Regions from separate parts of the Arhodomonas sp. KWT2 genome, predicted to be linked through region 2. Evidence: predicted binding sites of a transcription regulator. Region 2 holds the regulator's gene; each other region holds the start of a gene.
What was found. Region 2 encodes FliA, which starts transcription of late flagellar genes. Its sites were predicted from a motif close to GCTAAAGTTNNNNNNNNNNCNGCCGATA; they were not measured.

Region 1 (3,258 bases), on a different contig from region 2:
GCGTGGCGTCTCAGACGCGGAAACGCGAGACGGCGGCGCGGAGCTGCTCGCCCATGCGGCTGAGCTCGCCGCTGGCCTGGCTGGTCTGCTGCACGCCCTCGGAGCTCTGCCCGGCGGCCTCGACGATGCCGGAGACGTTGCGGTTGAGCTCCTCGGCGACCTGCCCCTGTTCCTCGGCGGCGGTGGCGATCTGGGTGATCTGCTCATGGATCTCCGAGACCGCGGTGGCGATGCTCTGCAGCGCCTCGCGGGCCTGGTGGGAGCGGTCGAGGCTGCTCTGGGAGCGTTCCTGGGAGCGCTCCATTGTGGAGACCGCGGTACGGGTGTCAGCGACCAGGCCCTCGATGATGGTGCGGATGCGGTCGGCGGACTCGCTGGAGCGCTTGGCCAGAGCCCGGACCTCCTCGGCGACCACGGCGAACCCGCGGCCCTGCTCGCCGGCCCGGGCGGCCTCGATGGCGGCGTTGAGGGCGAGGAGGTTGGTCTGTTCGGTGACGTCGTGGATGACGTCGAGTACGGTCTCGATCTCGCGGCTGCGCTCGGCGAGCTGGCTGACCGCGGTGCTCGTGGAGCTGATGTCCTCGGCGAGGGTCTCCATGGCGGTGTGGTTTTCCTGGACCACGCCGTCACCCTCGCGGGCACGCTCGTCGGCGTCGCGGGCCGATTCCTGGACGGTACCGGCGTTGCGCGAGATCTCCTGCACGGTGGCGGTCATCTCGTTGATCGCCGAGGCGATGTGGTCGGTCTCCTGGCTCTGGCTGTCGACGTTGCTGCGGGTCTGGGCGGCGACCTGGCTGAGCTCCTCGGCGGCGGAGGCGAGCTGGTCGGTGGTGCCGCGCACGTCACGGAGGGTGTCCTGGACCTTGGCGACGAAGGCGTTGAACTGGCGGGCGAGCTCGCCGACCTCGTCCTCGCGGGCGACGGGCAGGCGCTGGGTGAGGTCGCCCTCGCCCTCGGCAATCTCGTGCATGGCCCGGGAGGTCTCGCGGATCGGGCCGACGATGCGGCGGGTCATGATCACGGCGATGACGGCGATCAACGCGAAGGCGGCGATACCCGACAGGGCGGTTACCAGGACCTCGCGGCGGACGTTGGTGTTCACCGCCTCGCGGGCCGCGGCGACGTTGGCTTCGACGTCGTTGAGGTACACGCCGGTGCCGATCATCCAGTTCCACTTGTCCAGGCCCGTAGTGAACGAGAGTTTGGGCTCCTCGTTGCCGGTGGCCGGATTATCCCAGCGGTACCGGTAGAAGGCACCGCCCTCCTTGGCATCAGCGATCAGCTCGCGGATGAGGTACTCGCCGTTGTCCATCTTGAGATCCCAGAGGTTCTGGCCCTCGAGCTCCGGTTTGGGGCGCAGGACACGGGCAGTGCCGTCGTAGCTGTACACGTAGATGTAGCCGTTGTCGCCGTAGTCCATGCTCCGCACGATCGATTTCACCCGCTCCTTCGCCTGCGTATCGTCGGGCCCGGCGTTTTCATAGATCGGCCGGATTGCCGAGACAGCGGTGTCGACGAGGTTCCTGAGCGATTCCTTGCGGGCGTTGATCAGCGAATCGCGCAGCTCTGCGATGTCCTTTGCACCCTGATCCTGGAGGCTGTTTGCGCTTGCGGCGACGATAGCCGCGGTGACCAGTGCAAGGGGCAGGAGGCAGACCAGCAGAATGCGGGCCTGAATGGTCAGATTACGGAAAAGCGACATCCGAGTGTCCCCGTCTGTGTTCGTTGTCTTCTGGTGTATCGGGCGGTGTCTGACGGCAGCGAATCCCCGGACGCCGACGCCGCATCGATACCCCTCACCCCGCATAACGACTGCGGACGGCAGTTCTTTACATCGATCGCCTCTGCCGGCCGTTGCCTGTCGGACGGGTGGTGTCCCCCCGCCGCCGAACGGTCTCCCGTGTGCGGGGGCGATCGCCCGCCGGTGCCTTGTCAGCAGGCGCGTGCGAATTGCAGTCCCATGGGATCGGGCGTCCGGCAACCGCCGCACGCGTGATGGCGGAATGTATCACCGCGGGCACTGCCGGTCACGGTGGTCGGGGCGGGAAGCGTGCCGGTTGCCCGTTTGCTGGCTGTCCCGGGCAGTAAGACGTGGGCGGTGTGTGACCCATCACTCTGCGGCGGGAGGCCTCAAGCGCTGCCGGAACGAAGTCGGCCCTAACGTGTGGTGCGACGATGCCGATAACCGTATTGGGGAATGGGACGACCTGGATAAAAAACAAACGACAGGGACGGCAAGGGCTTTATCAAACATGAACTACCCGTTAGAGGAATGCACCGATGCGTTGGTTGCGTGACCTGTCTTTCCGCTGGAAGCTCGGCGTCCCCGTTGCCGTGCTCACTCTCATACTCGTGGTCGTGGCCGGCCTCTCCATGTCGCTGCTCGGCACTTTCGCTCACGACGCACGGATCTATTCCGGCGAGCTCATGCCCGGCGGGTCCCGGGTCCTGGAGGCCGACCGTGACCTTCACCAGTCCCTGATTGCGCAGCGGCGGGCCCTGCAGGCCGGTAACGCCCAGGAGCGCAAGGAGCAGCGTGCGGTGCAGGCCGAAAACCTGACCCAGGCCCGTGAGCGCGTGGCCAGGGCCGCAGAGCTGCTCGGTGACCCCCGGGCGGCGAAGCTCGCGGCGCAGTTCGACAAGGAGATCGACCGCTGGGCGGAGATCAACAGTCGTGTCCGGAGCCTCGTGGATGACGGACGCGCCGACGAGGCGGTCCGGCTCGCGAGCGGGGACGGCGCCGAGCAGTTCGACACCGCCCGTAACCAGCTCGACCAGATGACCGGAAGGGTCAACGACATGGCCGCCGAGCTGTCTGCGCAGGTCGAGGCGGACGCGGTGAGCAGCCGTATCACGCTGACCACGGCGCTGCTCATCGGGCTGGCGGTCTGTGTCGCCATCCTCATCGTTCTGCCGCGGAGTGTGCTCAAGCCGCTTCAGGCGATGTCGGCCCGTGTGGAAGATCTCTCCAGCGGCGAGGGCGACCTCACGATCCGCCTCGCGAACCCGGCCCGGGACGAGATCGGCAGGCTCTCGGACCGGATCGACGATTTCCTGGGTACGCTCAACGAAATGGTCAGCCGCGCGGCGGACACCACCAAGCAGCTCTCCTCCGCGGCGGAGGAGCTGGCATCGACCAGCCGTGAGACGCAGAGCAACGTCGATGCGCAGCACGACGCCACGGATCAGGTCGGTACCGCGACCAACGAGATGACCGCGACGGTCCAGGAGGTGGCGCGCAACGTGGGTGAGGCGGCG
Region 2 (3,258 bases):
GCAGGAGATTGAAGATGTCCTCGGTCTGATGGCAGACGTCGACGAGCTCGTCGAGGCCGAGGAATCCGGCACCGCCCTTGATGGTATGAAAGCCGCGGAACACCGAATTGAGGAGGTCGCGGTCCTCCGGCGCCTGCTCCAGCGAGACGAGCTGCTCGCCGAGTCCCTCGAGGATCTCCCGGGACTCCACCAGAAAGTCCTGGACGATGTCGTCCTGCGGATCGATAGCCATGCGTGTCTCCCTCAGAAGCCGAGGCTGGAGAGCAGGTCGTCGACGTCGTCCTGGCCCGATACGACATCGTCGTCGTCCTGGCCCGGGACCGCAGGTCCACTGAGCTGCTGCTCCGCACGTTCATCCGCCTTATCGGCAGCACGCGGCTTTTCTTCAGCGATCCGCGCCCCGGAAATGCGCACGAGCTCGACCAGGCCGTCCTCGACCTCCTGAACCAGGGTGATGACGCGGCGGATGATCTGGCCGGTGATGTCCTGGTAATCCTGCGCCATCAACGCTTCGGAAAGCGCGTTGTGGAGTGTCTTGCCGTTGTCTGCGGCGGCGGCCAGGAAGGCCTCGATGTCGTGGCTGAGGCCCCGGAAATCGTCGGCGCTCAGCTCACGCCGGCGGAACTGCTGCCACCGCTCGTGGAGCGTCCCGGCCCGGGCAGCGACCTCGTCGGCCAGCGGCAGGCTGGTCTCGACGGCCTCCAGCGTGCGGTGGGCGGCACGGGAGGTCACCTCGATGACATGGTTGAGCCGCTCCCGGGCATCGGGGATCTCGCTCGCGGCGATATCGGTGAGGCGGCTGTCCACGCGAAAGGACTTGAGGGCCTCGTGGAGCTCGCGGGTAAGCTGGCCGATCTCCTGGAAGAGCTCGCTCTCACGCAGTCGCGTTAGCTCATCGACGGTCTCCTGCATGCCCGGGTCGTCGCCGGCCTCGACACGTTCGATGAGCGTGCGTGCTAGCGCGAGATATTCCTGGCTGCGCTGGCTGTCGCTCATCGCCTAACCCCCCGCATTGATGCGCTCGAAGATCTTCTCGATCTTCTCCTTGAGCGTCACGGCGGTGAAGGGCTTGACGATATAGCCGTTCACGCCCGCCTGGGCCGCCGCGATGATCTGCTCGCGCTTGGCCTCGGCGGTGACCATCAGGATGGGCAGCTCGGCCAGTTCCTCATCGGCACGGACGTTCTTGAGCAGGTCCATACCGGTCATGCCCGGCATGTTCCAGTCCGTGATGAGCAGGTCGAAACCGCCACGCTTGAGTATGGGCAGCGCGGTGTTGCCGTCGTCGGCCTCCGAGATGTTGTCGAAGCCGAGATCCCGCAGAAGATTACGGATAATGCGCCGCATGGTGGAAAAATCGTCCACCACGAGGATTTTCATGTGCTTGTCCAGTGCCACGCCGATCCCCCTGAGTGGAAACGCGAGTTATTGTGAGGCCTCACCGCCGGCGGCGGTGTGCACGCCCCCGTCGCGGGGGCGCCCCGATCGGTGTCTATCCATCCAACCAATCGGCAAGGGAGGCCTTGAGCTTTAGCATTATCTTGCCACGAATCTGGCTGACACGTGACTCGCTCACCCCGAGGACCTCGCCGATCTCGCGCAGATTGAGTTCCTCGTCATAGTAGAGCTGCATCACCAGCTGGTCGCGTTCACTGAGGCCGCGGATGGCCTCGGCAAGGTCGGCGCGGAAGTGACCGTCGGTCAGCACGTCCTGCGGTGACGGGCCATCCCCGGCGGGGTCGTGGGTCTCGCCGGTCTGCGGATCCGTCTGGTCCATGCTGAACAGGTGCGCGCTCGAGGCGTCGGCGAGCATACCGTGGTAGTCGTCGACACTCACGCCCAGCCTGGCGGCGACCTCGGCGTCCCGGGGCTCACGGCCGAGCTCGTTCTCCAGGACGTGGATGGCTTCGGCGGCCTCCCGGGAGCGACGGTGCACGGAACGCGGTGTCCAGTCGAGGCGCCGGATCTCATCGAGCATGGCACCGCGGATGCGGATGCCGGCATAGGTCTGGAACGAGGCGCCCTGGCTGGCGTCGAACTGCCGCGCCGCCTCCAGCAGGCCGACCATGCCCGCCTGGATGAGGTCCTCGATCTGCACGCTCGGAGGCAGTCGGCTCGCCAGGTGGTGAGCGATGCGTCGCACCAGCGGGGCGTTCGCCACCAGCAGGTCGTCGCTGCTCCCCCGCTGGACCGCCTCGTAGAGCGCATGTCCATTCATTCGGAGACCTCCCGGACGCGACTGCCATAGCGTATGACACGCTCGACGAAGAACTCCAGCTGGCCGTCGGCGCGGCTCGGCAGCGGCCACTGTTCGAGGCGCGCCGCCAGCGCCTGGAAGGCCCGGGCCGACGGGCAGGAGGGATACATCGAGACCACCGCGCGCTGGCGCTGAACCGCGGCACGCAGGCGATCGTCCTCGGGGACGGCGCCGAGGTATTCCAGGGTCACGTCCAGGAAGCGGTCGAGCACGCGCGCGAGCTTGCCGTAGAGATTCTGGCCCTCCCGCGGCCCCGGGACACGGTTGGCGACCATGTGGAAACGCTGCACGCCGTGGTCGCGGTTGAGCACCTTGATCAGCGCGTAGGCATCGGTGAGCGAGGACGGCTCGTCGCAGACCACCACCAGGACCTCCCGCGCGGCGCGGGCGAAGCTCATCACCGAGTCGGAGATGCCGGCGGCGGTATCGACGAACAGGTAATCAAGGTCAACGGCGAGCTCGCTGAAGCTGCGGATCAGGCCCGCGTGCTCGGCGCCGGAGAGCTCGGCCATGCGCTGGGTTCCCGAGGAGGCGGGAACGATGTGAATGCCCTCCGGTCCCTCGAGCAGGACCTCCTCCAGCCCGGCCTCGCCATCCAGCACATGGGCGAGATTACGCTTGGGCGAGAGCCCCAGGAGCACGTCCACGTTGGCGAGGCCGAGATCGGCATCGAAGAGCATCACGCCACGCCCCTCCCGCGCCAGGGCGCTCGCCAGATTCACGGATACGTTGGTCTTGCCCACGCCCCCCTTGCCGCTGGCCACCGCGACCACCTTGACCGGCTTCGGCTCGCTCATTCGTCTCAATCCCGCTGCCTGATCCATGCCCCTCAGCCCTGCCGTGCCAGGCTGCCCGCGAAGGCCACCGCCAGGGACTCGTCGTCCTCGTTCTCACCGTCGCTATCCGCCGCGAGGGCCTCCGCCTCGCCGACCAGCGCATCCGCCCGCGCCGGGCGCAGATCCTCGGGCACGCGCTGACCGTCGGCCACGTACGCAATCGGC
Region 3 (3,258 bases), on a different contig from region 2:
GTGAGATCGCCGCGGCGCACCCGGTTCATTGCGCTCTCCAGGACCCCGATCGGCCCGAGAATCTGCTTCTGCACCGCCAGGTGGAAAACGAGCAGGCTCGCCAGCAGGGCGGCGGCGAACACCGCCGCCACCGGTGCGAACCGGTTCACCGGCATCAGGGTGTCGAGGTCGAGCAGCGTGACCTCGTACCAGCCGATGGTGGGCAGATAAGCGATACCGGCGAGGTGACGCTCGCCCCGGACCGAGACGAAGTTGGTACGGACCGTCGCCGGTCCCGTATCCCCCTGGCGCAGCGAGAGCATCATTTCCTGGATTCGCGCCTCGTCCGTCGGCGTGTCCAGGAGCAGGTCGATGGTGTTCTTCTGGCCCTCCGGCTTGACGATGGTGGCGAAGTCGATCAGCCGCTGATCGCGGTAGAGCTGGATCGCGCCGTTGTAGTCGACGAACAGCGTCGTGATGCCCGGCTGACTGAGGTCAACGGTATCCCGCAGGAAGTCCTCGAGATCCAGGCCCGTGCCGACGATGCCGAGAACCCGGCCGTCGTCGGCACGCAGCAGGACGTCGATCCACAGCTTGGTGACCCCCAGCTCGTCATCGGGATTGACGTTGAGATGGAAATCCCGCCCCGCCTCGATGAGCCGGTAGAACCAGGCATCGGCCGGATCCTTCGGGTCCAGGTTATAGCGCAGTTCCCGGCCCTCGAATTCATTGTCCGCATTGTTGTGGTAGTAGGCGCCGGAGTCACGCAGGGCGACGAAGTAGCTGTTGCTGCGGAAATTGCGCCGGAAGCTCTCCATTTCCTGGAGGGCCTGCTGCCTGAGCGCCCGGTCATCCGGGGCGTTCGCCCAGCGGCGCAGCACGAGCGAGTCCGCCAGCTGGCGGGAGAGCGCGATCTCCCGCTCCAGCGGCTGCAGCAGCCGGGCGCTGTCGTACTGAACCTGGAGTTCGGCGGTCCGTTGTCCCCACTGCTCGATAATCCCCTCGGCGATGCGCTGAAAGGCCGCCCAGGCGGCGACGGAGGCCAGCACGATCAACGTCGCGGCAAGGAGCAGGAATCGGGTCTTGAGGCTCACGGACTCCCCCCCCTAGCGAAACGTTTCATTATCGTTCGTCACGGCGTGGCGAATAGCCGCGCGCCGCCCCCTTCAAGTGCACATGTACCGGTCCCCGGGGGAGAACGCAAACCTTCCCGGACGACATGCGGCGTGCGGCGGGAACCGGCATCGCCCGACAGGCCCCCGATAACCCGAAAGGGCTATAGCCGGGCGCCCTTCGGCCGATATAATGACCATCGGGGATTACACGACGGGACTGGGGGCGGAAATATGGCCAAGGCGATGGGCAGCATCGACCAGCGCACGCAGCTGGCCGGGCACAACCGGTTCGAGATGCTGCTGTTCAAGATCGGGCGGCGGTACTTCGGGATCAACGTGTTCAAGATCCGCGAAGTGATCCGTTCGCCGCGTGTGACGGTCATGCCGGATTCGCGCCCCGGTGTGCGCGGGATCGCACACCTGCGGGGCCAGACCATCCCCATCATCGACCTTGCCCAGGCGATCCGATCGGCGGAGCACGGCGACGCGGGCTCGGTGGTGATCACGGAGTACAACCGGACGGTGCAGGGCTTCCTCGTCGACGAGGTGGACCGCATCGTCAACGTCAGCTGGGAAGACGTCCTCCCGCCGCCCCAGCACATCGCCGACCGCGGCTACGTCACGGCGGTGACCCGCGTCGACGGCGTCCTCGTGCAGATCCTCGACGTGGAGAAGGTCCTGGCCGAGGTCATGGGCGATCCGCTGCCCCGGGATGTCGATTTCGAGCACAGCGCCGCACCGCCCCAGCGCAACCGGCTGCTGGTGGTCGACGACTCCAGCGTCGCCCGTAACCAGATCCAGCGCACGCTCGAGCCCTCGGGCTGGGACGTGACCGTGGCCAAAAACGGTGAGGAGGCCCTGGAGTGGCTGCGCGACACCGACGAGGAAACGCTCGCCTCGGTCGCGCTGGTGATCTCCGATATCGAGATGCCGCGCATGGACGGCTACACCCTGACCAGCCGCATCCGTGCCGACGAACGCCTGCGCGGCCTGAAGATCCTGCTCCACAGCTCGCTGTCCGGCGTGTTCAACCGGGCGATGGTCGAGAAGGTCGGTGCGGACGACTTCCTGGCGAAGTTCGACGCCAGCGAGCTGGGCCGTTACGTGAACGCGATGCTGGAGGAGGGCGAGGGCGTCACCGGCTGATGACGCCCCGCAATCAGAACCGGTATTCGACCCCGGCGGAGAACATGGGCACGTAGCGGAAGCTCTCGAACTGCGTACTCAGCGCCGCTTCCTCGCGCATGCGATCGAGCTGATCCTTGCGGTCGAGATCCGTGACACCCTCGAACTTCACGCCCATGTCGAGCTGCAGCCCCAGGCGGCTGTCCTCGCCGAAGTGCTGGTCCCACCCCAGGCCGAGGTAGGGCGTCCAGTCGCCGCTGCCGTCGAAGCTGTAGCCGGTGTCGTCGTGACTGCCGTCCACGCCCGCGCTGCCACCCCCCTGCCAGCCCCAGTCGGAGTTGCCGTAGAAGGCGCCGCCGGTCAGGCGCATGCCGGACGCCGCGGGGAACTCCCAGTCGACCATTGCCGAGGCACCGAGTCCCTGTCGCCCGGTGGGGACATAGCCGCGCCACCCGCTGCCGACGCTCGGATCCGTATCCGTGCTGATCCCGAAACGGACATTCAGCGCCTCGCTCAGCTCGGTGGTGAGCTCGAGCTGCGGGCGCATCGGGCTATGCCACACCTCGCCGGCCACGGCGGGCCCGCCGCTGGCCGCGAGAATCGCAAATGCCCCCAGTATGCCGTTGAGATAACGCATGGCCGGATCATCATCGTTCGGAGTCCGGCACCATTATGACTGAATTTCCCCGCCGAGGCACGTCCTTCCGGCGGGGACGAACGATCCTGTCGCCCGGGCGTCGAACCCTTATAATCCTCGTATTACGTTTGCATGAAGGTATCCATGACCGTTCCGGTTCAGTCCTGCTGGGTGAGAGAGCGCTTCGCGGCGGCGCGCATGCCGATCCGCGCCGCCATCCCGGAGGACGCACCGCTGCACCCGGCCGCCGTGCTCGTGCCACTGGTCGAGCGTCCCGGCGGCCTCCATCTGATCCTCACGCGCCGCACGCCCCACCTGCGTGCCCACGCCGGACAGATCAGCTTTCCCGGCGGACGCATCGAGCCGAACGATCCCTCCAGCCTCGCCGCGGCCCTGCGTGAG

Region 1: a site for FliA is predicted at 1,807-1,834, ahead of ACEZHJ_RS10920 (methyl-accepting chemotaxis protein). Genes of this name have one in related genera too.
Region 3: a site for FliA is predicted at 1,255-1,282, ahead of ACEZHJ_RS14310 (chemotaxis protein). Genes of this name have one in related genera too.

The regions. Positions count from the first base shown of each region.
Region 1 is NZ_JBHFPQ010000045.1:31,702-34,959, reverse strand. Features, by position in the region: gene ACEZHJ_RS10920 (methyl-accepting chemotaxis protein) at 11-1,702, opposite strand; gene ACEZHJ_RS10915 (methyl-accepting chemotaxis protein) at 2,281-3,258, shown strand, end outside.
Region 2 is NZ_JBHFPQ010000043.1:193,347-196,604, forward strand. Features, by position in the region: gene ACEZHJ_RS10235 (chemotaxis protein CheA) at 1-232, opposite strand, end outside; gene ACEZHJ_RS10240 (protein phosphatase CheZ) at 244-996, opposite strand; gene cheY (chemotaxis response regulator CheY) at 1,000-1,392, opposite strand; gene ACEZHJ_RS10250 (RNA polymerase sigma factor FliA) at 1,493-2,218, opposite strand; gene ACEZHJ_RS10255 (MinD/ParA family protein) at 2,215-3,054, opposite strand; gene flhF (flagellar biosynthesis protein FlhF) at 3,087-3,258, opposite strand, start outside.
Region 3 is NZ_JBHFPQ010000049.1:410,533-413,790, reverse strand. Features, by position in the region: gene ACEZHJ_RS14315 (diguanylate cyclase) at 1-1,073, opposite strand, end outside; gene ACEZHJ_RS14310 (chemotaxis protein) at 1,326-2,240, shown strand; gene ACEZHJ_RS14305 (hypothetical protein) at 2,254-2,856, opposite strand; gene ACEZHJ_RS14300 (CoA pyrophosphatase) at 3,001-3,258, shown strand, end outside.